One region of the Amycolatopsis thermoflava N1165 genome, then DNA from elsewhere that is predicted to be linked to it. Evidence: riboswitches for the same ligand, from Rfam matches in the RefSeq annotation. Region 1 holds a riboswitch; the other holds the start of a gene.
What was found. A riboswitch is a leader RNA that binds a small molecule or an ion and turns the genes downstream of it on or off. The one in region 1 is predicted to bind thiamine pyrophosphate.
Positions count from the first base shown of each region.

Region 2: linked by a shared signal. The riboswitch ahead of AMYTH_RS0134990 (thiamine ABC transporter substrate-binding protein) and the one ahead of thiO (glycine oxidase ThiO) in region 1 are both predicted to bind thiamine pyrophosphate.

Region 1 covers NZ_KI421511.1:6,587,846-6,602,965, reverse strand. Annotated here, with positions in the region: gene thiD (bifunctional hydroxymethylpyrimidine kinase/phosphomethylpyrimidine kinase) at 1-347, shown strand, start outside; gene thiD (bifunctional hydroxymethylpyrimidine kinase/phosphomethylpyrimidine kinase) at 373-1,206, shown strand; gene AMYTH_RS0132825 (MarR family winged helix-turn-helix transcriptional regulator) at 1,370-1,801, opposite strand; gene thiG (thiazole synthase) at 1,887-2,648, opposite strand; gene thiS (sulfur carrier protein ThiS) at 2,653-2,853, opposite strand; gene thiO (glycine oxidase ThiO) at 2,853-3,959, opposite strand; TPP riboswitch at 3,954-4,062, opposite strand; gene thiE (thiamine phosphate synthase) at 4,094-4,750, shown strand; gene AMYTH_RS0132800 (hypothetical protein) at 5,106-6,005, opposite strand; gene AMYTH_RS0132795 (GntR family transcriptional regulator) at 6,174-6,902, opposite strand; gene AMYTH_RS0132790 (SIS domain-containing protein) at 7,030-8,037, shown strand; gene AMYTH_RS0132785 (N-acetylglucosamine kinase) at 8,034-8,948, shown strand; gene AMYTH_RS0132780 (DUF3159 domain-containing protein) at 9,054-9,707, opposite strand; gene AMYTH_RS0132775 (SGNH/GDSL hydrolase family protein) at 9,931-10,734, shown strand; gene AMYTH_RS0132770 (DUF6932 family protein) at 10,819-11,298, shown strand; gene AMYTH_RS0132765 (hypothetical protein) at 11,301-12,179, shown strand; gene AMYTH_RS46185 (AfsR/SARP family transcriptional regulator) at 13,019-15,120, opposite strand, start outside.
Region 2 covers NZ_KI421511.1:7,028,519-7,043,638, forward strand. Annotated here, with positions in the region: gene AMYTH_RS0134915 (4-hydroxy-3-methylbut-2-enyl diphosphate reductase) at 1-577, shown strand, start outside; gene AMYTH_RS0134925 (DUF6542 domain-containing protein) at 1,287-2,327, opposite strand; gene rmuC (DNA recombination protein RmuC) at 2,484-3,401, opposite strand; gene AMYTH_RS0134935 (exonuclease SbcCD subunit D) at 3,566-4,717, shown strand; gene AMYTH_RS0134940 (AAA family ATPase) at 4,714-7,677, shown strand; gene AMYTH_RS0134945 (methylated-DNA--[protein]-cysteine S-methyltransferase) at 7,681-8,190, opposite strand; gene AMYTH_RS0134950 (AlkA N-terminal domain-containing protein) at 8,212-9,714, opposite strand; gene ychF (redox-regulated ATPase YchF) at 9,821-10,903, shown strand; gene AMYTH_RS48265 (Pr6Pr family membrane protein) at 10,926-11,372, opposite strand; gene AMYTH_RS51095 (hypothetical protein) at 12,055-12,375, opposite strand; gene AMYTH_RS51100 (hypothetical protein) at 12,386-12,859, shown strand; gene AMYTH_RS0134980 (hypothetical protein) at 13,131-13,319, opposite strand; gene AMYTH_RS0134985 (4a-hydroxytetrahydrobiopterin dehydratase) at 13,384-13,674, opposite strand; TPP riboswitch at 13,708-13,817, shown strand; gene AMYTH_RS0134990 (thiamine ABC transporter substrate-binding protein) at 13,840-14,880, shown strand; gene AMYTH_RS0134995 (ABC transporter permease) at 14,877-15,120, shown strand, end outside.

The sequences.
Region 1 (15,120 bases):
AGGTCACCGACAGGGCCAGCCAGCGCGACGCGGCGCGGGCGCTGCTTGCTCTGGGTCCGATGTGGGTGCTGGTCAAGGGCGGGCACCTCTACGACGACCCGGAGTGCGTCGACCTGCTGTCCGACGGCGTGCAGTTCATCGAGCTGTCCGCGCGGCGGATCGACACGCCGCACACGCACGGCGGCGGGGACACGCTGGCCTCGTCGATCACCGCGTTCCTCGCCAAGGGGCTCGGGGTGCCGGACGCGGTGGACGAGGGCAAGCGGTTCATCGAGCGGTGCGTCGCCGAGGCGTACCCGCTAGGCGAGGGCGTCGGGCCGGTGTCCCCGTTCTGGCGGCTCGCTTGATCGGCGGGTTTGCGACACTGGAGGCATGAGCCAGAACGCGAGTCCGCCTGCCGCCCTGACCATCGCCGGATCCGACTCCGGTGGTGCCGCGGGGTTGCAGGCGGACCTGCGCACGTTCCTGACCTGCGGGGTGCACGGCCTGGTCGCGGTCACGGCGGTGACCGTGCAGAACACGCTCGGCGTGCACGACCGGTCCGACATCCCGGCGCGGATCGTGGCCGGGCAGATCGAGGCGGTCGCCGCGGACATGGGCATGCAGGCGGCGAAGACCGGGATGCTGGCCTCCGCCGAGATCATCGAGGCGGTCGCGGAGGCGTGCGACCGGGCGGAGATCGGGCGGGACTCGAAGGTGCCGTTCGTGGTCGACCCGGTGGCCGCGTCGATGCACGGGCACCCGCTGTTCGACGCGGCCGGGTTGGCCGCGCTGCGGGACCTGCTGCTGCCGCGGGCCGCGGTGATCACGCCCAACCTGGACGAGGTGCGCCTGCTGACCGGGATCGAGGTGACCGACCGCGCGGGCATGCACGACGCGGCGGTGGCGCTGAAGGAGCTCGGGCCGAAGTACGTGCTGGTGAAGAGCGGGCACCTGACCAGTGACCCGGAGTGCGTGGACCTGCTCTACGACGGCCGCACGTTCGTCGAACTGCCCGGGCCGCGGTTCTCCACGCCGCATACGCACGGCGCGGGGGACGCGATGGCGTCGGCGCTGACGGCGGGCCTCGCGCGGGGCATGCCGGTGCCGGAGGCCGCGCGGTTCGGGAAGTGGTTCGTCAGCAACGCGGTCGCGAACTCCTACCCGATGGGCGCGAAGGTCGGTCCGGTGTCCGCCTTCTGGCGGCTGGCGCCGGAGGATCGCTGACTCGCGGGCCACGCCACGGGCCGCCGGGCACGGTCAGGCCCGCGGTTCCGCGCTCCGGCGCGCGAGTTCCGCGCTCCCAGGCGCGAGTACGCACTCCGAGGCGGTAATTCAACCCGCCCGGGCGTGAGCGGCGCCTCCTCGCCACCGCCAATCCCGGGCGTGGTCAGCTCTCGTCGCCGGCCAGCAGTGCTTCCAGCGCCGGCAGCGCCTGCCCCAGCGCGGCCTGGTGCTCCGGCGACAGGCGGTCGATCCGCTTCTGCAGTTCGTGCACGCGCGTGGACCGCAGGTCGAGCAGCATCCGCTCGCCCTGCTGTGTGGCCGTCGCCAGCCAGGCGCGCCGGTCGATGGGATCCGGCTCGCGGCTCGCCCAGCCCGCGTCGACCAGCGAGGCGACAATCCGCGACATCGTCGCGGCCGCCACGCCCTCCTTCGCCGCCAGGTCGCCGAGCCGCATCGGCCCGAAGGCGACCAGCGTCGACAGCGCGGAAATGGAGCCGTGGCCGGGCCCTGGTGTGCCTGCCTGCCGCAGGGACCGGGACAGCCGGCCGACGGCGAGGAACAACCGCCCAGCGACATCCTCGGTTGACTCAACCACTCTTGAGCTCCTTCGCCTCGCCGACCGCTCGGGTGCGGTAAACCATACGTGCTCGCCGCGGCAAACCGAGGTGAAGCCGGGTTTTTCAGCGCGGCGGGCTGGACGCGTGCGCCCAGAACCGCTGCGGGATCCGGCCCGCCTGCCGCGCCAGCCGCCCGGCGACCACCGCCGAGCGCATCGCGTACGCCATCCGTTCGGGGTCCTGTGCCCTGGTGACCGCCGTGGACAGCAGCACCGCGTCGCACCCCAGCTCCATCGCCAGCGCCGCGTCGGACGCCGTGCCGATACCCGCGTCGAGGATGATCGGCACGCCCGCGCGGGCCACGATCAGCTCGATGTTGTGCGGGTTGCGGATGCCCAGCCCGGTGCCGATCGGCGCGCCCAGCGGCATCACCGCGGCACAGCCGGCCTCCTCCAGCCGCAGCGCGAGCACCGGGTCGTCGTTGGTGTAGGCGAACACGGTGAAGCCGTCGGCGACGAGCTGCTCGGCCGCGTCGAGTGTTTCCACCGGGTCGGGCAGCAGCGTCCGGTCGTCGGCGTGCACCTCGAGCTTGATCAGGTCGGTCTCCAGCGCCTCGCGGGCCAGACGCGCGGTCAGCACGGCCTCCGCGGCGCTGCGGCAGCCCGCGGTGTTCGGCAGGAGCCGGATGCCGAGGCGGCGCAGCAGGTCCAGCACGCCGGAGCCGCCCTCGGCGTCCGCGCGGCGAAGCGCGACCGTCGTCAGCTCGGTGCCGGACGCGACGAGCGCCCGTTCCAGCACCGACAGGTTCGCCGCGCCGCCCGTTCCGATGATCAGCCGTGAGCCGAGCTTGTGCTCGCCGATCACGAGCTGGTCGCCGTCGAACATGACCTCACCCACCTTGCACCGCCGTCAGGATCTCCAGCCGCGCGCCCGCGGGGACGGCCCTGGCCGCCCACTCGCCGCGCCGCACGACCTCGCCGTTCATGGCGACCGCGACGCCGCGTTCCGGCGCGTCGACCGCCTTGAGCACGTCGGTCACCGTCGCGTCGTCGGGGACCTCCCGCCACTGCCCGTTGACCTGCACTTCCATCAGACCCCTCCTGTTCCGAGCCGGGCCGGGTCCGCCGCGAGCGCCTCCTCGGGCGGTTTCTCCCCGGCCAGCCAAGCCACGACGGCGTCGGCGGTGACCGGCGCCATGAGCAGACCGTTGCGGTGGTGGCCGGTGGCGGCGAGGACGCCGTCGCCGAGGTCACCGATGAACGGGAGCGTGTCGGTGCTGGCCGCGCGCAGCCCGGCGGCGGTCTCGACCAGCTCGTACTCGTCGATGCTGGGGAAGATCCGCTCGGCGCCTTCGAGCAGCTCGCGCACGCCGCGGGCGCTGACGGTGTCGTCGAAGCCGGCCTCGTACTGGGTCGCGCCGAGGACCAGCTCGCCGCCTTCTCGTGGCACGAGGTACACCGGTCGCCCCTCGACGACGGCGCGCACCGTGCGCGTGGGCGGCGGCAGGCTCGTGCGCCGCGCGCGCAGGCGGAGGATCTCGCCCTTGAGCGGGCGGACACCTCGCGCGAGCACCGGGTGCAGCCGGGCGCTGTGCGCCCCGGCGGCGATGACCACGACGTCGCACCGGACCTCGCAGTGGGCTGTGCGGACGTGGCCGGGTTCGACCGCCGTCGCCTCGTCGCCGGTGAACTCCGCGCCGTGCCGGAGCGCGGCGGCTTCGAGCGCGCGGAGCAGCTTGCGGTTGTCGACCGCCAGGTCGCCGGGCACAAGCAGGCCGCCGCGCACCGCGCCCAGCCCGGGTTCGAGCGAGCGCAGCCTGCGGCCGGTGACCTGTTCGACCTCGCGGCCGACCGACCGCAGGTAGGCGGCGACGATGTCCAGCTGGTCGGCGTCGGCCCGGTCCAGTGCCACGACGACCGTGCCGGCCTGGGAAAGCCCGGGGTCGCCGCCGTCCGCGGCAAGCGCTTGCGCGAACGCCGGCCAGCGCCTCAGGGACTCCTCGCCGAGCGCGAGGGACTCCTCCTCGCCGGGCCAGGCCTCGGTGACGGGGGCCAGCATGCCGCCGGCGACCCAGGACGCGCCGCGGCCGGGCGCGGGATCGACGACGGTGACGCGGTGCCCGGCCGCCGCGGCGCGCCAGGCCACGGACAGGCCGATGACCCCGCCGCCGACGACGGCCACGTGCTGGTTGCTCATGAGAATCACGCTCCCTGCGCCGGCATGATCCGGATCAGGTTCCACGGTCGGAGCGCTGGCAGCTCCCTCTCAGCCCGTGGCTCGGGCTCCCGTGCGGACACCCCTACCCTAACGTGCGAGATAGGGTTCAGGCCATGCCAGGGCTCAGTGGTGACGAGATCAGGAAACGCCTCGACGCGGCGCGGCTCTACCTGTGCACCGGGGACCGGCCGGACCTGGCCGAGTTCGCGGACGCCGCGCTGGCCGGTGGCGTGGACATCGTCCAGCTGCGGGACAAGCGGGACGGGGCACCGCTGGAGGCCCGTCAGGAGCTGGCCGCGCTGGAGATCCTGGCGGAGGCGTGCGCGCGGCACGGGGCGCTGCTGGCGGTGAACGACCGGGCGGACATCGCGGCGGCCGTCGACGCCGACGTGCTGCACCTCGGGCAGGACGACCTGCCGGTGCCGCTGGCGCGGCGGGTGATCGGCGACGAGCCGGTGATCGGCCGCTCGACGCACGACCGCCCACAGGCCGAGGCCGCGGCTGTGGAAGAAGGTGTGGACTACTTCTGCACCGGCCCCTGCTGGCCGACGCCGACGAAGCCCGGCCGCCCGGCGCCGGGCCTGGACCTGGTGCGCTCGACCGCGGCGCTCGGCACCGTGCGCCCGTGGTTCGCCATCGGAGGCATCGACGCGGACCGGCTGCCGGAGGTGCTGGCGGCGGGCGCGTCGCGGATCGTGGTGGTGCGGGCGATCACCGAGGCCGAGGACCCGGCTGCGGCTGCCCGGGCACTGCGGGCACAGCTCGACTGAGCCGGGCCTTCGTGGCCGCGCCGAGGCCGCCGTCCGGCATCAACGCGACCAGCTGCTCAAGGTGCTGGTGGCGGGTCCCACCGGGGGCGAGGATCCCGCCGCAGCCGCCCGCGCGGTGCGGGCCAGCTGGACCGACCCGGCCTTCGTGGCCGTGGCGGGCCGTAACGGCAAGTGGTGGGGTGGCCCGCGACAGTCAACCCAGCCCGGCAAATCGAGGCGGCCGGCTCTCCGGCTGGCAGACTGTCGAGCCGTTCGTGCAACATCGCCCGCGCCGTCGAGGCCGGCCCCCACTTGGCTGGCCTCAAGAATCAGGCCCTCCGCGAAAACTCGCGAAGGGCCTGTGGTCAGTTTCGGATCAAGGGCTGCTCGGCGCCGTCGTCGCTGTTTCGGATGCGGCGGACGGTGTCTCCTGGACGCTGGTGCTCGGCGTCGTCGTCACGGGGGACTCGGTCTGCTCGGCGCTGGACGACGTCGTCGGCGCGCTGCTCGTGCTCGCCGGCGCCCGCTCGTCCTCGCTCGTCGAGCTCTCGGTGACCGTCGTGACCTGCGTGGTCGTCGGCTCGGCGCCGCCGGAACCGCCGACCACCCGGCCCAGCGTCGTCCCGGTGCCGCCGGACACGGTGCTCCCGGTCGCCGCCTCGAAGCCGGTGATCGCCAGCATCCCGACCACGAACGCCGCCACGCTGGTCGCGACCGCGAGCGTCCACCGGCTCTTCCACCAGGGCTTCGCGGCGGCGGGCGGGGCGGCCTCCTCCTCGACCGGCTGGTCCACCGGCTTCGGGATGAACACCGTCTTCTCGCCGCCCCCGGATCCGCCCTGCCCGGCGACCGGCATCCGGCGCGTCGTGCCGGACAGCGGTGGCGTGATCGGGTGCACGACCCTCGTCGGCATCTCGGTCAGCTGCGTGGCCGGTCTTCGCTGCGCCGCCCCGTTCTGCTGGTGCCTGATCAGCGGGTGCGTCGACCGCGGCGCGACCGCCGGCGGCACGACCTTCGTCTGCTGCCGTGTCTCGGCCACCGCCAGCAGCTCGGCCGTCTTGCGCGCGGCCGCCCGCGTGCTGCGCAGCGACCGCAGGTAGATCTCGCCACCCACGGTCGTCACGATGCTCGCGACACCGGCGCCGATGACCGTGCCCGCCACCCCCAGCGTGGAGCCCAGGAAAGCAGCCGTCACCGCGGCCAGCGCCGACGCCACCACCTGCGCCGGAGACAGCCCGGACTTCTTCTCGGCGCTCTCTTCCTTCTCCTCGGTCATGATCGCGGTGTGTTCGCTCTCCCTCTCGTGTTAACCCCATCGTGTCCAACGTGTTTGTCGATTGAGATGCTCCCAGCGTTGCCGGATGGTGACGCAGGCCACTCTCAACGTCCACAGTGGACACGACGGGCTTAACAATCCCTTGACAACGCAAGGGATCTTGGAGAGTTACGGGCGCCGCAGCGTGGTCACGAACTTGTACCGGTCGCCGCGGTAGATGGACCGCACGAATTCGACCGGTTTGCCGTCCGCGGCGAACGAATGCCGCGACAGCAGGAGCATCGGGGTGCCGACGTCGGCGCCCAGCAGGTCCGCCTCCTGCGGACCGGCAAGCGCGGTCTCGATCGTCTCCTCCGCGCTGTCCATCTCCACGCCGTAGTGCTCCCGCAACACCGCGTACAGGGAACCGCCCGCCGACACGTGTTTGCGCAGGCCGCGGAACCGCCCGAGCGGCAGGTGCGTGGTCTCCAGCGCCATCGGCTCGCCGTCGGCCAGCCGGAGCCGGCGCATCCGCAGCACCTTCGCGCCGTTGCGGATGCCGAGCAGCTTCGCCAGCTCGGGCTCGGCCGTCAGCTCCTCGACCTCCAGCAGCTTCGACGACGGCTCGCGCCCCTTCGCCCGCATGTCCTCCGTGTAGGACGACAGCTGCAGCCGCTGCGCGAGCTTCGGCTCGGCGGCGAACGTGCCCTTGCCCTGCACCCGGTGCAGCCTGCCCTCGGCGGTCAGGTCCGCCAGGGCCTGCCGCACCGTGGTGCGGGAGACCGCGAACTCGGTGGCCAGCGAGCGTTCGGTGGGAATCGGCGAACCCGGCGGCATCGTCTCCAGCAGGTCGAGCAGATGCTGCTTCAACGCCCAGTACTTCGGTTCGCGCTGACCGCGCGTGGCTGACTCCAACATGACCGACTCCTCCTCGAACCGCGCCTCCGGCGCAGGATGAAACTACCCTTTCCGGATGGGACCGCGCCCGGGGTAGCATTGGTCTAGACCTCCGAAGGGACCCAGCATGAGCAACCCCGGACAGCACATGGCCGCGGAAATCGCCGAACAGCCCGCCGTTCTGGGCGGTCTGGTGGCCCGCCGCGGGGAGATCGCCGACGTCGCCGCCGCCATCTCCCGGCGCCCGCCGCGGTTCGCCCTGCTGGCCGCGCGCGGCTCCAGCGACCACGCGGCGCTGTACGCGAAGTACCTCATCGAGGTCCTGCTCGGGCTGCCCGCCGGGCTCGTCTCGCCCTCCACGGTGACCCTCTACGGCGCGCGTCCCGACCTGCGGGACGTGCTGCTGGTGTCGGTCAGCCAGAGCGGCGGCTCGCCCGACCTGCTCGAGTTCACCCAGACCGCCCGCAAGCAGGGCGCGCTGACCGTCGCGGTCACGAACACCCCGGCCTCGCCGCTGGGCGGCGCCGCCGAGCTGGCCGTCGACATCGGCGCCGGCACCGAGACCGCGGTGGCCGCCACCAAGACGTACTCCGCGACGCTGCTCGCGCTGTACCTGCTCGTCGACGCCGTCCGGGGCGGCGACTCGTCGGCCGCGGCCGAGATCGAACCGCTAGCGCGGCAGGCACTGGAGGTCGACGTGCAGCGCGCCGTGGACCGGTACCGCTTCGTCGACCGGATCATCACCACCGGACGCGGCTACTCCTACGCCACCGCGCTGGAGTCCGCGCTCAAACTCGCCGAGACCAGCTACCTCGCCGCCCGCGCGTACAGCGGCGCCGACCTGCTGCACGGGCCGGTCGCGGCCGTCGACGAGGAGACCGCGGTGCTGGCGATCACCGGCACCGGCCGCGGCGGGGCCGCCCTGCGCGACGTGCTGACCACGGTCGCCGAACGCGGCGCCGACGTGCTGGCGCTCGGGTCGTCGGCGGGCGAGGTGCCCGCCGCGGTCCGCATCCCGGTACCGTCCGTGGCCGAGGAACTCGCGCCAGTGCTGGAGGTGCTGCCGGTGCAGCGGATCGCGCTCGGGCTGGCGCTCGCCCGCGGCTTCGACCCGGACCGCCCGCGCGGCCTGAACAAGGTGACCAGGACGCGATGAAGTTCGTCCTCGGGGTCGACGCGGGTGGCACGTCCACGCGTGCGCTGGCGGTGGCCGCGGACGGCACGGTGCTCGGCGCCGGGCGCGCGGGCGGCGCCAACCCGAACTCGCACCCGCCCGCGGAGGCGGTCGCCAACCTGGCGGCGGCGATCCGCGCGGCCACCGAGGTCCCCGGCCGGGCCAGCGCTTGCGTCGTCGGCATGGCCGGCACCGCGAAGCTGACGGACCCGGCGGTCGCGGCCCTGTTCGAGCGCACCTGGCGCGACCTGGGCCTGGACCGCGTGGTGGTGCTGACCGACGCCGAGGTCGCGTTCGCCGCCGCCACCGACGCGCCGGACGGGACCGTGCTGATCGCGGGTACCGGCTCGATCGCGGGCCGGATCCGCAAGCGTCGCATGGTCGCCACCGAGGGCGGCTACGGCTGGCTGCTCGGCGACGAGGGCTCCGGGTTCTGGCTGGGCCGGGAGGCCGTGCGTGCCACGCTGGCCGCGCTGAGCCGGGACGGCGACCTCGGCCCGCTGGCCACCGCGGTGCTGGCCGAGGCCGGGGTCGACGCGACCGACCGGAAGTACGCGTGGCGGCGGCTGATCACGGTCGCCAACGCCGAGCCGCCGGTCCGCCTCGCCCGGTTCGCGCCGTTGGTCGCGGTCGACGACCCGGCCGCGGCGGACATCGTGGAGCGCGCCGCCGACCTGCTGGTCGCGACCGCGCTGGCGACCCGCGAGCCGGGCGAGGACACCCCGGTGGTGCTGGTCGGCAGCGTCCTCGGCGATGGCTCCCGGGTCGGCGAGCGGGTGCGGGCGAAGCTGGCCGGGCTCGAGGTCCGCACCAGTTCGGACGGTGTGCTGGGCGCGGCCTGGCTGGCCGCCGTCGAGGCGTTCGGCGAAGCCGCGGCGCGCCGTCCAGGCTGACCGACCAAAGATCCGGGCGTTTTTCGTGCGCGGAGCACGAGTGCCGGGTCCGCCGCCGGGCGTACGGTTTGGGCGGCCCCCGGACCTCCCCCTCGCCGGGGGCTCTTATTCGCGCCCGGAACCCGACACGACGCGCAGCCCCGGGTGCTCCCTCGGCAGCGTCCGGTACAGCACCCAGCCGCTCACCGCGATCGTCAGCGCCTGCAGCGGCCAGGTCATGACCGTGCGCGCGACGCCCAGCGCGACCAGTTCCCCCGCCCACCACAACGGCAGGTAGACGACCACGCGCAGCACGTACTGCAGTGACCACACCAGACTCGCCCGCGAGTAGGCGCGCAGCAGGTCGGGATCCTTGCGCCAGCGGGTCTTCTGGCCGAGCAGTAACCCGACCACGACACCCAGGAGCGGCCACCGGACGACCACACTGGTCACCCACAGCAACGCACTGGCCACGTTGGACAGCACCTGGATCAGGAAGAAGTCCTGCGCGCGACCGGTGTGCAGCGCGATCAAGGCGGCCACGATCACCGCGGCGAGGCTGACCACGACGGCCCGCGCCTTGTCACCGCGGGTCAGGCGGACGACGCCGACCACCACGGCAGTGGCGATCGCCGCGGCCGAGCCCCACGCGATCGACGAACCCGTGGCCAGCCAGCCGACCACGAACGCCAGCGGCGGCAGGCTCGCGTCGATCGCACCCTTGCGACCACCCAGGATGCTGCCCAGCGACTCCCTCTGCGGCGTGGCTTGTCCGGTCACCCCTACAGCGTGCCCCAAAACTGTCGGTGCGGGCAGCTACCATCGAGATCTTCGCCACACGATCCGGGCGGACGGCGGTAATGGAGAAGCTCAGGAGGCCGACAACGTAAGAGACTGTGACCTCGCGCTGAACCGACGGTGGCGTAGGTCGGGATTACAGGTGCATCCTGCTGAGTTGTTCGAGGGGCGATCAACACAGGTGCTGGCGAAAGGGGACGGCAGCGTGCGTGAGTACGACAGCTATGTCGCACTGGGTGACAGCTTCACCGAAGGTCTCAACGACTTCAACCCGGACGGGACCTTCCGCGGCTGGGCGGACCGGCTCGCCGAGATCCTGGCCGAGGGCCAGCCCGGTTTCCAGTACGCCAACTTGGCGCTGCGCGGGAAGATGCTCGCCGAGATCATCGAGGAACAGGTACCCATCGCCCTCGAGCTGAAACCCGATCTGGTGACCCTGTGCGCGGGCGGCAACGACGTGATCGTGCCCGGCTCCGACGTGGACGAGATCGCGGCGCAGCTCGACGAGGTGATCGGCAAGCTGCGCGCGGCGGGCATGGACGTGCTCGTGTTCAACGGGCCGGACACCAAGCACCTGCCGGTGATGAGCGTGCTGCGCGGCAAGATCGGCATCTACAACGCGCACCTGTGGACGAGCGCGGTCCGGCACGGCGCCAAGATCGTCGACCTGTGGGCGATGGACCCGCTGCACGACCCGCGCGCCTGGAGCGACGACAGGCTGCACTTCACGGCCGAGGGCCACCGGCGGATCGCGTTGCGGGCGGCCGAGGTGCTGGGCGTGCCGACGTCGGAGGACTGGCGGGAGCCGTGGCCGGTCGTCGACGCGCGGGCGGACTGGATCACCAACCGCCGGTCGGACCTGGCGTGGACGAAGACGCACCTGCTGCCGTGGATCCGGCGGCAGCTGCGTGGCGAGTCGATGGGCGACGGGCTGTCGCCGAAGCGGCCGCAGCTGGCGCCGTTCGCGGTGCACCCGCCGGTGTCGGACGACCGCGCCCCGGCGAGCTGAGCGTCACACAGCTGTTGGTAGGCCCACCCGTCGCCCACCGCCACCCTCAACGGACACGCTGCGCGTCGCTGATAACTTCATGACATGCCGCTGCCCCATTGGACCCCGGAGGGGGTTCTGCCGACTGGGCGGCTTCCGGCGGACGTGGCCGACATCTACGAACGTCTCGTCTTCGACGCGCCGCACCAGAACGCCCGCGAGATCCTGTTCAGCGCTCTGAACAGCTATCTCGGCGCGGTCGCCCGGATCATCCCGAGCGGCCGCGCCTGGATCGGCGGGCAGTTCATCACCCGCACCCCCGACGTGCCCAGCGGGCTCGACGTCGTGCTGATCCCGGACGACTGGGGCAGCCTCAAGCGCATGACGGGCCGGGTGCGGGACGCGCTGTACGGGCTGCTGACCCTGCGCGGGGTCATCGTCGGGCAGCCCGCGATGTACCTCGATCAGGTACAACCCGTCGGCGGTCTGCTCGACGGGTTCCTGTGTTTCCCCGGTGACGAGGAGACGTGGGCCAACACCTGGTCGTACGAAGGGCGCCGCGGGTTCCCCGAGGTGGTGTGGTGATGATGGACTTCCGCCGGATCGCCGACGAGATCCCGGGCGGCACGTGGCTGGACGATCTGGCGCGCGCGTCGGCGATGGCCGCGCACGCGAAGTTCGAGCGCACGTCCCGGTCGCCGTTGCTGCGTGTGTCGATGCTCGGGTCGACGAACCTGGACGCCTACACGTTCTCCGACATCAGCCGGGCGCTGCAGGACGCGACGGCGAAGGTCGGGCACATCATCCGCAACCCGCAGGGCGAGATCACCTACGTCCAGCAGACCGACCGCGACAAGGCGCCGCTGATCCAGCGCGGGCAGGCGGGCAACACGATCTTCTTCGGCTTCCCGGAGCCGGCGCCGGACGACGCGTTGATCCACGACGGGATCGAGACGCTGTCCGAGCGCGCGGTGAAGGAGCTGTGCGACTTCCTGCCCGCGAACGGCTCCGACGACGGCGCACTGGACGCGGTGCTGCTGCAGCGGGACACGGTGCGCAACGCGGTGAGCGACATCGTCAGCGCGGTCGTCAAGAACACCGGCATCGGGCTGCAGCTGACGCCGACGGCCGGCGAGGACGTGACCCGCAGCATGACGACCGACCAGGCGAAGGTGCTGCACAACAGCCTGCGGGAGTCGCGGGAGGAAGTCGGCTACGAGACGGTGACCGGCCGGCTCGACGGTGTGCGCACGCGCCGCCGGATCTTCTACCTGGAGCGCGAGTCCGGCGGGACGATCCAGGGTGCGGTGGCGCCGGACCTGCTGGACCAGATCAAGGAGAACCTGGACCGCCCGGTGACCGCCCGGCTGAGGGTGGTCCGCACGACGACGATCGACGGCCGCCGCGGCCGCCCGGTGCACGAGCTGCTGGAGATCACGCCGGAAGTGAACCTGTTCGACCAGTGAGTTGGTCGGTGCTGCCGGCTCGGGGCGGCGCGATCGGGCACCGCGCGACATGGCGCGGCTCGGCCCGGCACTGCGCAGCTCGCTGCGGCGCGGCTTAGTGCAGCGCGGCCGCGCAGGGTGCGGCTCGCTTCCTGCGCGGTGCGGCTCGCGGTGCCAGCGCGGCCCGGCACGGCGCGGCTCGGCACGGCCGCGCAGAGTGCGGCTCGGCAGCACGGCACGCCTGGGCGCGGCCCGGCACAGCGCGGTCTGGCACGGGCGGGCTCACGGCGGATTCGGTGCGCCCCGGTGCGGCACAGCCGCCCGGCGCGGCTCGCTTCCTGCGCGGTGCGGCTCGCGGTGCCAGCTCGGCCCGACACGGCGCGGCACGGCACGGCCGCGCAGAGTGCGGCTCGACAGCACGGCACGGCACGGCCCGGCCCCGCACGCCATGGCGCGGCCCAGCACAGCGCGGCCTGGCACGGGCGGGCTCACGGCGGATTCGGTGCGCCCCGGTGCGGCACAGCCGCCCGGCGCGGCTCGCTTCCTGCGCGGTGCGGCTCGCGGTGCCAGCGCGGCCCGACACGGCGCGGCACGGCGGCACGGCGGGCCATGGCGCGGCTCGGCCCGGCACGGTGCGGCGCGGTCCGCCACGAGGCGGCTCGCCGCGGCGCGGCGGCGCGCGGCGGCGCGCGGCGCCTTTCAGCGCGTCTGGAGCAACCCCCACGGCCAACCAGCCGAAACGCGAAGCGGCCGTCTGACGCTCCCCCACTGCGCCAGACGGCCAAGCCGGACCATACGCCCTCCGCAAGATCCATCGCTAAGAATTCGCTAAGTGCGGGGGCACCTTGTACTCGAAAGCGTCAACCCTCGTCACCCCGCGCAGGGGCAGCCGGTAGCCCCAGCTCCGCCATCTCCGCGAGCACCTCCGCGGGCGGCCGCGGGCTGACCCGCGAGTGCAGCTCCGCCGCCAGCCCGACCTGCAGTCGCGCGCCGGCGAGGTCGCCGTCGCGGCGGGAGAGCCGTCCGAGCGTCAACCGGCCGACCGCCTCCTGCAGCAGGAAACCCCGCAGCGACGCCAACTCGACCGCGGCGGACGCGTGCTTCCACGCCGCCCCGTCGTCGCCGAGGCCGAGGTACGACTCGGCGAGGTTGTTGAGCGACACCACCACATAGCTGTCGTCCCCGAGGCGGCGGTCGATCTCCAGCGAGGACAGCTGGTGCGCGATCGCCTCCGCGTACCGGCCCCGCGCCTTCTCCGCCTCCGCGCAGTTCGCCAGGGCCTGGCCCCGCAGCTCGTCCGTGCCCGCCGCCGAAGCCGCCCTCATAAGGCACTCCACCGCTTCGTCGTGACGGCCACAGCTGTTCAACGCGCACCCCAGGTGGATCAACGCGCAGGTGCGGCTCCCCTCGTCCGCCGCGATCGCCAGCGCCGCGGACGCGTCCGCCAGCGCGTCGGCCCCCACGTCGAACGTCAGGAACATCGCGCAGCGCGAGATCAGCATCCAGAACCGCGCCCGCGCGTCCCCGCACGCCTCGGCCGCCGCCAGCCCCAGCGCCACCAGCCGCTGCCACTCGTCCCACCGCGGGCGCACCACCCGGTACGTGTGCGCCACCCGCGCCAGCCGCCACACGTCGTCGTGCAGACCGGCCGCCGCCGCGCCCTCCAGCACGGCCAAAAGGTTCGGCCACTCAGCCACAAACCACGCCAGCGCGTCGTCGAAACCGGACAACGCGGGCACCGACACCTCGACAGACGAAAAGTCCAGCGGGTCCACGATCCGCAGCAGCCGGCGGCGCGCCACGTCAGCAGCCGCCTGGTAGTACCGCACCGCCGGCCGCAGACTCGACGAACCAGCCAGTTCGCGCGCGTACAACCGCACCAGGTCGTGCCGCGTGAACACCTCCGGCGCGCTCTCGGTCAGCAGGTGGTGGGCCGCCAGCACCCGCAACCGCCGCCGCGCCTCGGCCACCGGCACCCCACACAAAGCCGCCGCGACGAACGGACCGACCGCGGGCCCGGGAAACGCCCCCAGCGCCCGGAACATCGCCCCGGCCTCGGCGGGCAGCCCGCGCACCGACACGTCCAGCGCCGCCCGCACCCCGGCGTCGTCCACGTCCAGCGCGGCCAGCCGCGTCCGCTCGCTCGCCAGCTCGGCCACGAAGTCCGGCACCGTCCACGCCGGACCGGCCGCCAGCCGCGCGCCCGCGATCCGCAAGGCCAGCGGCAGATCCCCGCACAACCCCGCCACCTGCGAGTGGTACTCCTCGAACGCACCGCCCGCGACGTCGGCGAGGAGCCGCACCGAGTCCCGCCGCGCCAGCGGCTCCAGCGCCCGCACCCGAGCGCCGTGCGAAACGGTCAGCCCGTCCAGCCGCGCCCGCGACGTCACCACCGCGACCGAACCCGGCCCCGGCGGCAGCAACGGGCGCGCCTGATCGGCCGACCGCGCGTCGTCGAGCACCACCAGGATCCGCCGGCCACCGCTCAGCGACCGGTACAACGCGAGCCGCTCCCCCTCCGGCTCCGGCACCTCGTCCGCCGGCACGCCGAGCCCGAGCAGGAACTGCGCCAGCACCTCCGCCACCGGCACCGGCGCCTCGAACCCGCGTAACGCGGCGAACAGGACCCCGTCCGGGAACCTCGTCACCGCTCCGTGCGCCCACGACACGACCAGCGCGCTCTTGCCGATCCCGGGCGGCCCGGTGATCACGCCGACCGGCGCCACCTCGTCCAGCCAGGCCAGATCCACCGACCGCCCGGCCAGCGGCACCGCGGGCGGCAGCTGTCGCGGCACCACCCGGCTCACGTCGATCCCCGGCACAACCGGCGCCAAGTCGTCGTTCAACACGTGCGCGTGCAACGCCCGCAGGTCGGGCCCGAGGTCGAGGCCGAGCTTCTCCGACGCCGCCCGCGCCGCCTCGCGATACACCTCGAGCGCGTCCGCCCGGCGCCCCGAGTGGT
Region 2 (15,120 bases), 440 kb from region 1:
GATCGGCCACGAGGGCCACGAGGAGGTCGAGGGCACCGCCGGTGAGGCGCCGACGCACGTGCAGCTGGTGGACACGGCCGAGGACGCGGCGAAGGTCGAGGTGCGGGACCCGTCGAAGGTCGTGTGGCTGTCGCAGACCACGCTCAGCGTCGACGAGACGATGGAGCGCGTCGACCAGCTCAAGGGCCGCTTCCCGAACCTGGCGGACCCGCCCAGCGACGACATTTGCTACGCGACGTCCAACCGTCAGACGGCGGTGAAGGCGATGGCGCCGGAGTGCGACCTCGTGCTGGTCGTCGGGTCGAAGAACTCGTCGAACTCCCAGCGCCTCGTGGAGGTCGCCAAGCAGGCCGGCGCGAGGGACGCGCACCTGATCGACTTCGCCCGCGAGGTCGACGAGAAGTGGCTGGAGGGCGTGACGACGGTCGGCGTGACGAGCGGTGCGTCGGTGCCGGACGTGCTCGTGATGGACCTGCTGGCGTGGCTGTCCGAACGCGGCTGGGGCGAGGTGCAGGAAGTGACGACCGCGAACGAGAAGATCGCCTTCGCACTGCCCCGCGAGCTGCGAAGCGTCTGACCGCGCGGGGTTTGGTGCCGGTCGGATTCGGCGGGGTGGTTGGCCGGTTCCGAGACGACCCCTGTCCCAGAACTGCCTCTTGCCCTGTGCCCTCAGACCTGAACCGCCGCGGTTGTTGAAGGCGGCTAGGACCCTGCTGCGGTTGTTGAAGGCGGCTAGGACCCTGCTGCGGTTGTTGAAGGCGGCTAGGACCCTGCCGCGGTTGTTGAAGGCGGCTAGGACCCTGCCGCGGTTGTTGAAGGCGGCTAGGACCCTGCCGCGGTTGTTGAAGGCGGCTAGGACTCTGCCCAGCTCGGCGCGCTGCGTCTGGCCGAACTCTGCGCATCGGTTGCTCCGGTACTGACTTCACAGCGCTGGGGCACCGGCTCCACAGCCCCGACGCCAATCCCACTGCAGCCCGCGCTTGTCCTCGCCGCAGCCTCGGCGTCCGTCCGCTCCACGGCCCAGGCGCTCGTCCCGACCGGAGCCCGGCGCGCTCGCCTCAACGCCAGCACGCCGGCTTCGCTGGAGTCCGGCCCGCTGGGGCAGTTAGCACGTTGCGATCTCGGGCGTGGCTGTCTTGAGCCCGGCCTGCTGCCGCAGCTGGCAGATCGCCCGCTCAGGCGTCCTGCTGCCGCAGCTGGCAGATCGCCCGCTCAGGCGTCCTGCTGCCGCAGCTGGCAGACCGCCCGCTCAGGCGTCCTGGTTCCAGCGCAGGCAGACCGCACTCTCAGGCGTCGTCGTCCCAGGGGCGGCGGCGTGGGGTGTTTCCGCGGCGGCCTTCGGGGGCTCGGCGCGGGTCCAGGCGTGGGTCGCCGCCTCGTGGGGGGACCCGGCGGGGGCGGTCGGCAGCCGGACCGCCGGCGCGTGGTTCACCGCCGCGGCGGTCGGCTTCCTCCGGGGGCACGCCGCGCTGCCGCGGGCGCCGTCCCGGGGGCGGCGTCTTGCCGCCGCGGGCTTCGCGCCGCGGGTCGTCCCGGAGACCCGGGTCCCGGCGTGGGTCGTCCCCAGCCGGACGCCGCGCGCCACCGTCCGCCCCGCGACGACCGCGCCGAGGCGCCTCGTCCGCGGCGCGACGCGGATCGTCGTCGACCGGGCGGCGTCCGGGACGTCGCCCCGCCGCACCACGTCCGGCAGCGACCGCACCCGCAGCAGCACCGTCACCGCCCGGACGGTCCTCCGCGCCGGCATGGTCCTCCGCCGGACGGCGCCGACGCGGCGCTTCACCCCGCGCCGCACCGCCGCGAGCCTCGCCGCCGGGACGCTTCGGGTCCGTGGGCCGCTTGCCGTCGCTGGCCTTCGCCTTCGCGTCCGGGTTGCGCTCCCGGTAGATCCGGACGATGCCCAGCACCAGGGTGCAGCCCGTCGTGATCGCCATCGTCGGGAAGCCGTTGATCAGCGGCGTGCCGACCGCCAGCACCTTCGTCAGCATGTCGCTGTTGTCCGGCAACCCGGAGACCAGCAGCACGACCCCGGGCACGGTGATCCCCAGGATCAGCGGGGGCTCCACCATCGGCCCGAACAGGCTGCGCCGCTGCACGCCGCACACCGCGCCCACGGCGCCGACGAAGTACGCGCCCTGGAACAGCCAGCCGAGCTTGTTCTGCGCCTGCATGTCGACGACCGCGCCGATCACCGCCAGCCCGAAAGCGAGGAGCACGGCACCCCACCACGGCAGGCCCCGGCGTTCACCGACGATGGGACGCTGATCCCACGGCACGGGGATGTCGTCGGCGTCGGAATCGCTCCGGCGATCGGGAATGGCGGTCACGAGGCAACACCGTAACCTGTAGCCGACCCCACTGGCTCCCCATCCCGCCGAGGATGCGGTTCAGACCACTGGCGCGGCCCCGCGGGTCCCCGTCGTGATCAGGGGTTTCGGCTCGTCCGGCCGTGTTGGCAACGTGCCGGTAACGCGAATTTTTCGCTAGCTCGCGGCTATCTCGTCCCCCCTTCGGATGGGCGCCACTTCGGTCGGGCTGGCGGCCGCGTCCGACAGTGGCGCCACGGCTGCCCGGAACCCTTCGAGCGCCTCCATCTCCCGCCGTCGCGCCGACAGGAACCGCTGCAGGTGGGTGCTGCTGAGGTTGAGGGCCTCGACCGCGTTGCCGGCCGCCCGGTGTGCGGCCGCCGCGCCTGCCCGCACCCGCTCGATGTCGTCCACGACCGCCCGGTCGCTCGCGGCGAACAGCGCGGCCGACGCCACCACCGCGAACCCGGTCGGTCCGCACAGGAACACCCGCCGGTCGAGCATCCAGCGCAGCAGTTCGGGATCGGTGTCCAGCGCCGCCACCACGGCCGCGTCGGACGGCACGAACATCACCGTGCCGTAGATCGCGTCGGCCCAGCGCTGGTACCCCTTGCCCGCGAGTTCGGCCGCCCGGGAGCGGAGGTTGCGGACGTGGACCCGCAACGCGTCCATCCGCTCGTCCGGATCGTCGGTCTCGACCGCTTCCGCCCAGCAGGCCAGGCTCGCCTTCGCGTCGACCGGCACGGCCCGGTCGCCACCGACCCGCAGCACCATGTCCGGTTTGGCCGATCCACCACCACCCAGGTCGGTCTGCAGTGTGTAGTGCAGCCCCTCGCGCAACCCCAGCGCCCGCGCGGTCTCCGCCAGTACCTGCTCGCCCAGCTCGCCCCGGCCGGTGATCGAGGCGAAGGCCACTTCGTACCTGCGCAACGCGGCCTGCTGCTGATCCACGCGTGACCGCTCGGCTTCGACCTGCCGCGCCGCCGCGTCCGCGCGGCGCATGCTGTCGCCGTAGAGCCGCCACAGCAGGGCGACCGCCACGACCAGGACCAAAGCGATCGCGACGGCTGCCGTGCTGATCACGGTGGAGGCCACTGCCGCCCTCCTTTCTTGATCGTCGAGAACGTGACCGCATCATGACGGAGGGCACCGACAAAAACGGGGCCCGCCCGCGCGGATCCACTCCGAACACACGTTCGGGTGAGGGATCGCGGTGTGTCTGCGGGATTCTGTCGGACCCCCCTCCTAACTTGGGCCACGTGAGACTCCTGCACACCTCCGACTGGCACGTCGGACGCACCTTCCACGGGCTGGACCTGCTCGCCGAGCAGGACGCCGTGCTCGGGCACCTCGCGGACGTGGTGGCCGCCGAGGGGGTGGACGTCGTCCTCGTGTCGGGCGACATCTACGACCGCGCCGTGCCGTCCGCCGAGGCGGTGCAGGTCGCCAACCGCGCCCTGAGCCGCCTCCGGCACGCAGGCGCGCACATCGTCCTGACCTCCGGCAACCACGACTCGGCCCCGAGGCTGGGCGCGTTCGGCGAGTTCGCCGCCGCGGGCGGTCTGCACCTGCGGACGACGATCGACCGGATCGCCGATCCGGTCCTGCTCGACGACGACCACGGGCCGGTCGCGATATACGGCATCCCTTACCTGGAGCCGGAACCGGCGCGGCACGCCCTCGGCGTGACGGGCGCGCGCGGGCACACGGGCGTGCTCACCGAGGCGATGCGCCGCATCCGCGCCGATCTCGCGAACCGTGCGCCGGGAACCCGCTCGGTCGTCCTCGCACACGCGTTCGTGACCGGCGGCGCGCCCACCGAATCGGAGCGGTCCATCGCGATCGGCGGTGTGGAACAGGTTCCCGGCTCGGTCTTCGACGGCGCGGACTACGTCGCGTTGGGACACCTGCACGGCCCGCAGACGCTCGCCGAGCACCTGCGGTACTCGGGCAGCCCGGTCGCCTACTCGTTCTCCGAGGCGCAGCAACGGAAATCGGTGTGGATCGTGGACCTCGACGCGTCCGGCCTGACCGGCGTGCGGCGGCACGAGCTGCCGGTTCCGCGCCGGCTCGCGAAGATCACCGGCAGGCTCGCGGACCTGCTCGCCGACCCGGCACACGACGAGCTGATCGAGTGCTACCTGTCGGTCACGCTCACCGACGCCGTCCGTCCGGTGGACGCGATGCGGTTGCTGCGGGAGCGGTTCCCCCACGCCGTGCACCTGGAGTGGCAGCCGGAGAACGGGAAGACGTCCGCGGCGTTGCGGTACGCCGCGGCGGTGCGGGGCCGGTCCGACGAGGAGATCGCGCACGGTTTCCTCGACGACTGCCGTGGCGCGCCGCCGAACGAGCGGGAGGCCGCGCTGCTGCGGACGGCCCTGGAGAAGGCGGACAGGGAGGACGCGGCATGAGACTGCACCGGCTGGAGGTGGCGGCCTTCGGACCGTACCGGTCCCGCGAGGTCGTCGACTTCGACGCGCTCGGCGCCGACGGGCTCTTCCTGCTGCACGGGGACACCGGCGCGGGCAAGACGACGCTGCTGGACGCGGTGGCGTTCGCGTTGTTCGGCACGGTTCCCGGCGCGCGCGGTCAGGTCAAGCGCCTGCGCTGCGACCTGGCGGATCCGGACGAGCCGACCGAGGTCGTGCTCGAACTGACCGTGCAGGGGCAGCGGCTGCGGTTGCAACGCAGCCCCGAATACCAGCGTCCGAAACGGCGCGGCGAGGGAACGACGACGCAGCAGGCGAAGGCGGTGCTCCGGTGGGTCGGTCCGCCGCCCGCCGGCCAGCCCCCCGAGGGCCTGACGCGGATAGACGAGGTCGGCCGCGCGGTCCAGCGTCTGCTCGGGATGAGCGCCGAGCAGTTCTTCCAGGTCGTGCTGTTGCCGCAGGGCGAGTTCGCCCGGTTCCTGCGCGCGGACACCGACGAGCGCGAGAAGCTGCTGGAGAGGCTCTTCGGCACCAAGCGGTTCGCCGAGGTCGAGGGCTGGTTCCGGGAGCGGAGGGCGGACCGGCGGCGCGAACTCGACCAGCAGCGCCAGGAACTGCGCGAATGGACGGCGCGGTTCGCCCAGGTGGCCGGGGAGGACGTGCCCGAAGAGGACATCGCGGGCTGGGTCGCACGCACCGGCGAGCGGATCCGGACCAGCGTGGAGCAGGCCCGCGACGACGAGAAACGCGCGAGGGCGGCACGCGAATCGGCTGATGAGCTGCTGGCCGAGCGGCTGTCGGCGGCGGAACGCGTCCGCCGGGTCCGGGAGGCGCACCGGCGGCTCGCGGCGTTGGCCGAGCAGGAAGAGGAACGGACGCGCTGGGCTGCCGAGCTCGAGGCGGCGAGGCGGGCGGCGGCGGTGGTGGGTGTCGCGGCACAGGCGGACCGGTGCGCGGCGCAGCTGGACGAAGCCCGCGAGGCCGAGGAACGCAAGGCAGCAGCCCTCGCGGCGACCGGATTCACGGACGTGCAGGCGGACACCGCGCACTTGCGCAAGCTGTCCGGGAAGCTGCGCGAGGAGGCCGGTGCGCTCGCCGGGCTGGTGGCCGAGGCCGAGCAGCAGGTGCGCGATCAACGGGACATCGAGCGCCACGCCGAGGCAGCGAGCGAGGCCAGGGCACGCGTGCAGGTGCTCGGGGAAAAGCTGGCGGGCATCCCGGAGCGTGTGCGAGACCTGCGGGAGCGCCTCGACGTCGCGATCGACGCCGAGGCGAAGCTCGGTGAGGTCCGCAAGCGCGAGTCCGAACTGGTCGCCGCGGTCCGGGACGCGGAGCGCCTGCCCGCGGCCGAGCGCGCCGTGGCGGATGCCGGAGCGGCGGCCCGGGAGGCCATCGACCAGCACCAGGAGGCGCGTGAACGGTTCCTCGAGCTGCGGAGGTGGCGGCTCGACGGCATGGCGGCCGAGCTGGCGTCCCGGTTGACGTCCGGCTCGCCGTGCCCGGTGTGTGGTTCCTCCGATCACCCGGCTCCGGCCATGGCCGCGCCGGAGGCCGTTTCACCGGAGCAGGAGCAGGCGGCGGAAGAGGCGGAGAGCCGGGCGGAGCGGCGCCGCAAGTCGGCGGAGGCGGCCAAGCACGACGCCGAAACGAAGCTCGCGGCGCTGCGTGAGCGTCTGCGGGGCCGGGACGGCGCGCAGCTGACCGAGGAACTTTCCTTGCTGCGCAGGGAGATCGCCGGGCTCGACGCGCTGGCACAACAGCGGGCGCCGCTCGCGAAGCAGGTGCAGGCAGCCGAGACCGAGCAACGGGAGCTGGAAGCGAAGCGTGCGGCCGAACTGCAGGCGGCCACGGCCGCCGAGACCCAGCACCGGGCGCTGACCGAGCGCGTCGCTGAACGCGCCCGGCGCCTGGACGAAGCGCGCGGTGACCACCCCGACGTCGCCGCCCGCCGCGCGCACCTGACGGGGATCGCGCGGGCGCTGGACGCCCTGGCCGAGGCGCGGTCCGCGGCCGCTAGCGCCGCCGAACAGCTCGAGCGTCAGCGCGCCGACGTTCGGGAAGCGCTGTGGCGGGCCGGTTTCGAGACCGTGGAGGAGATGCGGGCCGCCGCGCGTGACGAGGCGACGGTCCGTGATCTGGAGAAGCGACTGGCCGATGCCCGTGCGGCGGAGGCGGCGGCGCGCGCCACGCTGAACGAGCCCGAGCTGTTCGGGGTGGGGCCGGACGACGAGGTGGACGTCGAGTCGGCCAGGGCGAAGGCACAGGCGGCGCGGGAACGGGCCGAGGCTGCGGTCGCTGTCCTGCGGTCGGCGACGGCCCAAGCCGATGCGCTGGGCACGCTGGCCGAGCGGCTGGCGGCCGCCACCGAGCGGCTGCGGCCCCTGGAAGAGGAGTTCGCCGAGCTCGACGCGCTGACCGACGTGGTCAACGGGCGCGGGCAGAACGCGCGGAAGATGTCGCTGCGGTCGTACGTGCTGGCGGCACGGCTGGAAGAGGTGGCCATCGCCGCGACGGCGCGGTTGCAGACGATGAGCCAGGGCCGCTACTCGTTCGTGCACTCCGATGCGGCCGGATCGCACGGCACGAGGGGTGGCCTGGGACTGGACGTGCTGGACGACTTCTCCGGCACGGTCCGTCCGGCGAAGACGCTGTCCGGCGGGGAGTCGTTCCTCGCGTCACTGTCGCTGGCCCTCGGGCTGGCCGACGTGGTCGCGGCGGAGACCGGCGGCTCGCTGCTGGACACGTTGTTCGTCGACGAGGGCTTCGGGACGCTCGACTCCGAAACCCTCGACGTGGTGATGAACATCCTCGACGAGCTGCGGGCCGGTGGCCGGGTGGTCGGCCTGGTGTCCCACGTGGAGGAGCTGCGGCAGCGGATCCCGACCCGGTTGCGGGTGCGCAAGTCCCGCACCGGGTCGAGTTTGGAGCTGCAGATGGCGTGAACTTCAGGAGCGGTACGGGGTTTCGTGGTCGAGCAGCCAGCGCTTGACGTCGACTCCCCAGCGGAAGCCGCCCAGCGCGCCACCGATGCGAAGCACCCGGTGGCAGGGCACGAACAGCGCCGCGGCGTTGCGGGCGCAGGCCGAGGCCGCGGCGCGGACGGCGGCGGGACGGCCGGCGAGGGCGGCGTACTCGGTGTAGGTGACCGGCTTGCCGGCGGGCACCGTGCGCAGCACGTCCCACGCGTGCTGCAGGAACTCGCCGGACCGCTGGCGCACGGGAATGTCGTCGATCGCGTCCAGTTCACCGTCGTGGTAGCGGCGGACCGCGGTGCTGACCGCACCGAGGTCGCGCTTCTCACGGAGGTCGGACGGGCGCAGGGAGGGGGAGATCTGGGGAGTCAGTTCGCCGAGGTCGGCGGTCCAGCCGGAGGCCAGGACGGCGCCGTCGCTCGCGACGATGGCGGTGAACGGTCCGATCCGGGTGTCGGTCGTGGACCAGTGGGCGATGCTCATGTCGGTTCTCCTTGACGGGGTTCAGGCTTGGCTGGAGCGCCACAGGTACATGCCGGCGTAGGACCGCCAGGGCCGCCACGCCTGTGCGCGTTCGTTGAGTGCGGGGATGTCGTCGGCGATGCCGAGGGCGGCCGCGCCCTTGCGGAGGACGAGGTCGCCGGTGAGCAGCACGTCGGGAGCGCCGAGGACGCGCATTAGCACGTAGTCGGCGGTCCAAGGGCCGATGCCGGTGAGGGCGAGGAGTTCGGCTCGCAGTTCGGCGGGATCGCGTCCGACGTGCACGTCGACGTCACCGGAGGCGAGTGCGGCGGCGGCGCCGAGGATGGCGTCGATCCGGCGCTTCGGGCCGCGCAGCACCTCGTGGCCACGCTCGGCCACCGCCTCGGCGGTGGGGAACAGCAGGAGGTCTTGCTGCCACGGGACCGGTTCGCCGAGCGCCGCGGTGAGGCGGCCGGCGGCGGTGCGCGCGGCGGCGACCGAGACCTGCTGGCCGAGCATGGCGCGCAGCACCAGCTCGAAACCGTCGGCGGCGCCGGGGACGCGGATGCCCGGGGTCGCGGCGACCGCCGGGGCCAGAGCCGGATCGCCGGCGAGCACGCGCGCGACGGCCTCGGGGTCGGCGTCCAGGTCCAGCAGGCGCCGGGCCCGGGTGACGGCCGCGCCGAGGTCGCGGACGTCGGCGAGCCGCAGGTCGCAGCGCACGTGCCCGTCCTGTGGCGTCAGCGTCACCGTCGCGGCGCCGTGCGGGAGGCGGAGGGTGCGGGCGTAGCTGTGCTCGTCGACGGACTCCACGCCGGGCACGGCCCGGGCGGCGAAGAAGCCGAGGAGCCCGGCGGCGTCGAACGGCGGGCGGAACGGCAGTCGCAGGGACAGCCGGGTCCCGGCCGTGCCCGCTTCGGGCTCGGCCGCACCTGCCCGGCGGCGTGCCGCGGCCGCGGCGGTGCGCAGCTGCGACGGAGTGCGGGCGAAGACCTCGCGGATGGTGTCGTTGAACTGCCGGACGCTGGCGAAGCCGGCCGCGAACGCGACGTCGGCCAGTGGCAGCTCGGACAGCTCGATGAGCAGCCGCGCCGAATGCGCCCGGTGCGCGCGGGCCAGTGCCAGCGGTCCCGCGCCGAGCTCGGCGGTGAGGACCCGGCCGAGCTGCCGCTCGGAGTAGCCGAGGCGGCGGGCCAGGCCGGGCACGCCCTCGCGCTCGACGACCCCGTCGGCGATCAGCCGCATGGCCCGTGCGGCGAGGTCGGCGCGCACGTTCCACTCCGGTGAGCCGGGCACGGCATCCGGCAGGCAGCGGCGGCAGGCGCGGAATCCGGCGGCTTGCGCCGCGGCGGCGGTCGGGTAGAACCGCACGTTCTCCTGCCGCGGGGTGAGCGCCGGGCAGGACGGCCGGCAGTAGATGCCGGTGGTGCGCACGGCCGTGATGAACTGGCCGTCGAAGCGGGCGTCGCGCGAGGCGACGGCGCGGTAGCACCGCTCGTTGTCGCGCCAGAGTGCCTGCTCGGCCGGTGCGGCGATGGCTGTCATGGGTTCGATCCTGCCAGCAGGTCAGGCGCCTGACTGGCGGAATTCCGACATGGCCGTGAACGGGCGGCCCGGTCGGGCCGTGGGCCCGCCCCGTAGACTTCGGGCCGTGAGTCTGACCCTCGGTATCGTCGGCCTGCCCAACGTCGGCAAGTCGACCCTGTTCAACGCGCTGACCCGCAACGACGTGCTCGCCGCGAACTACCCGTTCGCCACGATCGAGCCGAACGTCGGCGTCGTGCCGCTGCCCGACGAGCGTCTGGACAAGCTCGCCGAGATGTTCAGCTCCGCCCGCACCGTGCCGGCCACGGTGTCCTTTGTGGACATCGCAGGCATCGTCAAGGGCGCGTCCGAGGGGGCCGGCCTCGGCAACAAGTTCCTCGCGAACATCCGTGAGGCCAACGCGATCTGCCAGGTCATCCGCGTGTTCGACGACCCGGACGTGGTGCACGTCGACGGCCGGGTGGACCCGTCGTCGGACATCGAGACGATCAACACCGAGCTGATCCTCGCCGACCTGCAGACGCTGGAGAAGGCGTTGCCGCGGCTGGAGAAGGAAGCCCGGACGAAGAAGGAGAACCGGCCCGCGCTGGAGGCCGCGCAGAAGGCGAAGGACATCCTCGACAGCGGGCGGACGTTGTTCTCCGCTCAGAAGGAGGTCGACACCGCGCTGCTGCGTGAGCTGAGCCTGCTCACCCTGAAGCCGTTCCTGTACGTCTTCAACGCCGACGAGGGTGTGCTGACCGACCAGGCGAAGCGCGAGGAGCTGACGAAGCTGGTCGCCCCAGCCGACGCCGTGTTCCTGGACGCGAAGGTCGAGGCCGAGCTGCTCGAACTCGACGACGAGGAGTCGGTGCGCGAGCTGCTGGAGTCGGTCGGCCAGACCGAGCCCGGCCTGCACGCGCTGGCTCGCGCCGGGTTCCACACGCTGGGCCTGCAGACCTACCTCACGGCGGGCCCGAAGGAGTCCCGCGCGTGGACGATCCCGCAGGGCGCCACCGCGCCCCAGGCCGCGGGCGTCATCCACACGGACTTCGAACGGGGCTTCATCAAGGCGGAGGTCGTGTCCTTCGACGACCTCGTGGAAGCCGGCTCGATGGCCGCCGCGCGCTCCGCGGGCAAGGTCCGGATGGAAGGCAAGGACTACATCATGGCTGACGGCGACGTGGTGGAGTTCCGCTTCAACGTCTGAGCCGGCCTGCGGCGCCGATGGGTCACGCGGGATCGCGCGTCGACATGCGGGTGGGTGCGTTGCCCAGGAGGGCAGGCATCCGGGTGTCGGCGAGTTTGAACAGCGCCGCGAACGCCAGGGCGAGCACCACGACGAGCCCCGCGTTGTGGATGGCTGCTCCAAGGCCCAGTTCGGTCACGTCCAGGAACGGGTACGGGTACCAGTCGGTGAAGGCGCCCGCGACCGTCGACCACGAGATCCGCGCGCGGCCCGAACAGCAGCCACGCCGCGATCGTCGCCCGCGGGGAGATGTAGTGGAAGCCGATGGTCGCGGACAGGGCGGCTCCGGGTGAGGTGCACCTGGGGGGCCAGCACGATCGCGAACACCAATGAGGATCCCCAGGAGCGCGTCCAGCCGCACCACGCGCCAGACCGGGCCGTCCAAAGTGGGGCGCCACACCGGCACCGGAGCAGCGGCGAGCACGACCATGTCGCTCTCGACGGTGCAGTAGCTGAAGAGCCGCCACAGGCGGACGCCAAGGCTGAGGCTTCCCCGGTCTGGCCGGAGTTCGCGTCCGCGCGGCCGGTGAAGATCAGCGTCAGCGGGACGGCGAGCGAGGCGGTCACGCCGAGCGCGATGAGCCCGTGCCACCCGCGGGACACGGCCCAGGACGTTCGAGGCGCGGGAACCACGTGACCGAAAGTAGCCCTCGATCCACGGAGCGCGAGCTCATGGCGTGAATGGCGACTCCGGGCGCGGGAGGTGGGGTGGCACGAGGGCAGTGGGGGTTCGGGCGGCTGGTGGCCCGTTCGCTGGTCCCGGGTGCGGGGTGGTGCCCGAGCCCAGTGGTCTCGGGCGAGTGGGGATATCGGGTGCGGGTTGCGGGCACGGGGCCTTGGGTGCGGTGGCGCGGGAAGGGCGAGGCTGCCTGCCGCGGCGGTGGGGGTGCCGGGCGGGCGGGGAGCGTAGCCCGCGTGCCGCGTGCCGCATGCCGGGTGCCGGGTGCCGGGTGTTGCGCGTCGTGCAGAGGCGGCGCGGGATCTGCTCGGGGGACAGGGCAGCCGCTGGCGGCTGGGCGACATCGGGAACACGAGAACGCCCAGGCGGGGGAAGCCTGGGCGTTCTCCGTGAACCGACGGGGCGCACGGGCAGTGCCCGCACGCCGCGCCGATCAGCAGGTCACGTTCACCGTGCCGCTCGACTCGAACGACACGTGCACGTGGTCGTAGTGGTTGGCCGTGGCGTCGCCGCGGTCTTCCATCGTCGACCAGCCGCTGCCGTCGTTGTAGCGCTGCCTCCAGATCACGTACTTGACGTTGAACTCGGACTGGTTGGCCAGCACGTAATCCGCGATGGCGTTGCCCGTGGAGGTGTCCACCATGAAGTCCAGCGCCAGGCCGCTGGGGTGGTCGCTCGTGCCGGAGCGGCCCGCTCGGCCGCCGATCTCGTCCACGCCGAACTTCGCGGCGATGTGGTTGCCCACCTTCGCCACGTGGGGCAGCGTGCCCTCGAGCACCGACGAGCAGGCGTTCGCCGCCTTGGTCGTCGTCTTCGGGGTCGTCGTCGTGGACTTCGGCGTCGACTTCGAAGTGGTCGACGGCGGGGGCGCCACGGACGGCGTCGTCGTCGACGGCGGGGGAGGCGGCGGCGGGGTGGTCGTGCTGCTCGACGTGCTCGTCGGGGCCGAGGTCGTCGGCAGCGGTTTCATCTGCGCCGCCATGCTGGCCGTGTCCTGCCTGCTGAAGTTACCGGTCAGCCAGACCGCGAAGCCCAGCACGAACGCCGCGGCCAGGCCGATCGCCAGGGGGACTCTCAGCGATTTCGCTTTGGATCTATGTCGACCCACCATTCGGAAGATCACCATTTTCGGGGAGGGGACTTTTCGGCCGTTCGGGGGATGGCCGCCCGTGACATTACGAATAGGACACGGAAATGTCACCAACGAGTGGTCATGGACACAGATCAACAGCGCATGAAAAAGGCCCGCCGGGGCACCGGCGGGCCGCTGACCTGCTGGGACTCAGCCCAGCGCGGCGAGCACGAGAACGGCGAGCAGGGTGATGGCGGTGGCCAGGCCGGTGACCCAGGCGCGCTGGACGGGCGACAGGGCGGGCGTGCTGTTCATGGCGGCGAACCTCGGGGTGAGCAGGGACTTCCGCGCGTGACAGCGCCCGCGACGCCCCCGTCGTTACAACCCGGCGGCCGACGTGACCGAAATCACTCCTGCGGTCCCCGATGTCGCGCCGTCTACCAGAACACGGCACCCGCCGCGGCGATCATCAACCCGAACGCCAGCGTCCCGACCACCACCGCCCGCGTCTCGCCCGGCGGTTCGACGGCGGCGGACGTGACCGCCGAAGCGGTCCCGGCGAGCACTCCCAGCAACAAGGCGACGGCGGCTCCCACGGCGGCCAGTCGCGTGACAACCTTCCTCATGGTGCGTTCCCTCCACCAGGGGCAACGCACGGGACCGGCCGCGAAGTTGCCGGTCCGGCCTAGATCACAGCGCGTCGATCGTGCCGTCGATCTGTTCGGCGAGCGACACGTCCTTCGCGGTGATGCCGCCCGCCGAATGGGTGCTGCACCGGAACGTCACGGTGCGCCACCGGATGTCCATGTCCGGGTGGTGGTTCACGCCCTCGGCGATCTCGGCGACGCGGTTGACCACCGCGATGGCCTGCGGAAAGTCGGCGAGTTCGGCGGTGCGCTCCAGCGCGTCGCCCGCGCGCTGCCAGTACGGCAGCTTGTTGAGGGCCTCGGAGATCTCGGTTTCGCTCAGTAGTTCCGCCATGTGCTCCATGGTGGTACGGCGGCGGGTACGCTGCACGGTTGCCACGGGAGTCCGGGTCCACCGGGCTGAGAGGCGGGTTCGCCCGCGACCGTTCGCACCTGATCCGGATCATGCCGGCGCAGGGAGGGCCCCGACCTTTCTCGCCGGAACGAGCGAGGAGTGGTCATGAGATTCCGCACGGGCGTCCTGGTCGGCCTTGTCGCCGCCCTGACCGCGGGCTGCACGCTGGCCGGCAACGACGCGGACAACGGCCCGGCCACGGTCACGCTCGTCACCCACGACTCGTTCGCCGCTCCGCAGCAGGTCCTCGACGCCTTCCAGCAGCAGACCGGTATCACGATCAACGTCGTGAAGAAGGGTGACGCGGGCGCGCTCACCAACACCCTGGTCCTCACGAAGGCCAACCCGATCGGCGAGGCGGCCTTCGGCGTCGACTCGACCTTCGCGTCGCGCGCGCTCACCGAAGGCGTCTTCGCGCCCTACACCAGCCCCGAGGCCGACCGCGGCCCGCAGCGCTACGCCGTGGACTCCGAGCACCGCCTGTCGGCCGTCGATGTGGGCGACGTCTGCGTCAACGTCGACAGCACCTGGTTCGCCGAGCGCGGCATCCCGGAGCCCGCGACCTACGACGACCTGGTCAAGCCGGAGTACAAGGACCTGCTGGTCGTGGAGAACCCGGCCACCAGCTCGCCCGGCCTGGCGTTCCTGCTCGGCACCATCGCCCGCTACGGCGAGCAGAACTGGCAGGGCTACTGGACCCGGCTGAAGGACAACGGCATGCGTGCCGTCGCCGGCTGGGAGGAGGCCTACGGCCAGGACTTCTCCGGCTCCTCCGGCAAGGGGCCGCGGCCGATCGTGGTGTCCTACGCGTCCTCGCCCGCGGCGGAGATCGGCGAGGACGGCAAGCCGCGCACGAAGGCGCTGCTGGACACCTGCTTCCGTCAGGTCGAGTACGCCGGCGTGCTGGCCGGGTCGCCGAACGCGGACAAGGCCCAGAAGGTGATCGACTTCCTGCTGTCCCAGCAGTTCCAGGCGACGGTGGCGGAGAACATGTACGTCTACCCGGCGCGGGAGGGCGTGGCGTTGCCCGCCGCGTGGACGACGGCCGCCCCGCTGCCGCCGAACCCGGCGAGCCTGCCCGCCGAGACGGTGCAGGCCGGGCGTGAGCGGTGGATCGAGCAGTGGCGCTCCTTGCTCGGCCAGTGAGCCGTGCCGGGCTCGGGCTGGCGGCACTGGCTGTGCTGCCGCTCGGGTTCCTGGTCGTCTTCTTCGCCTGGCCGGTCGTCGCGATCCTGCGGCTGGGCTTCGCCGACGGCGGGGTGCTCGCCGCGCTGGCCGAGGGCGAGACGTGGCGGCTGGCGTGGTTCACGGTCGCGCAGGCCGCCGGTTCGACCCTGATCGCGGTGGTCGCCGGGTTGCCGGTCGCGTTCCTGCTGGCGCGCGTGC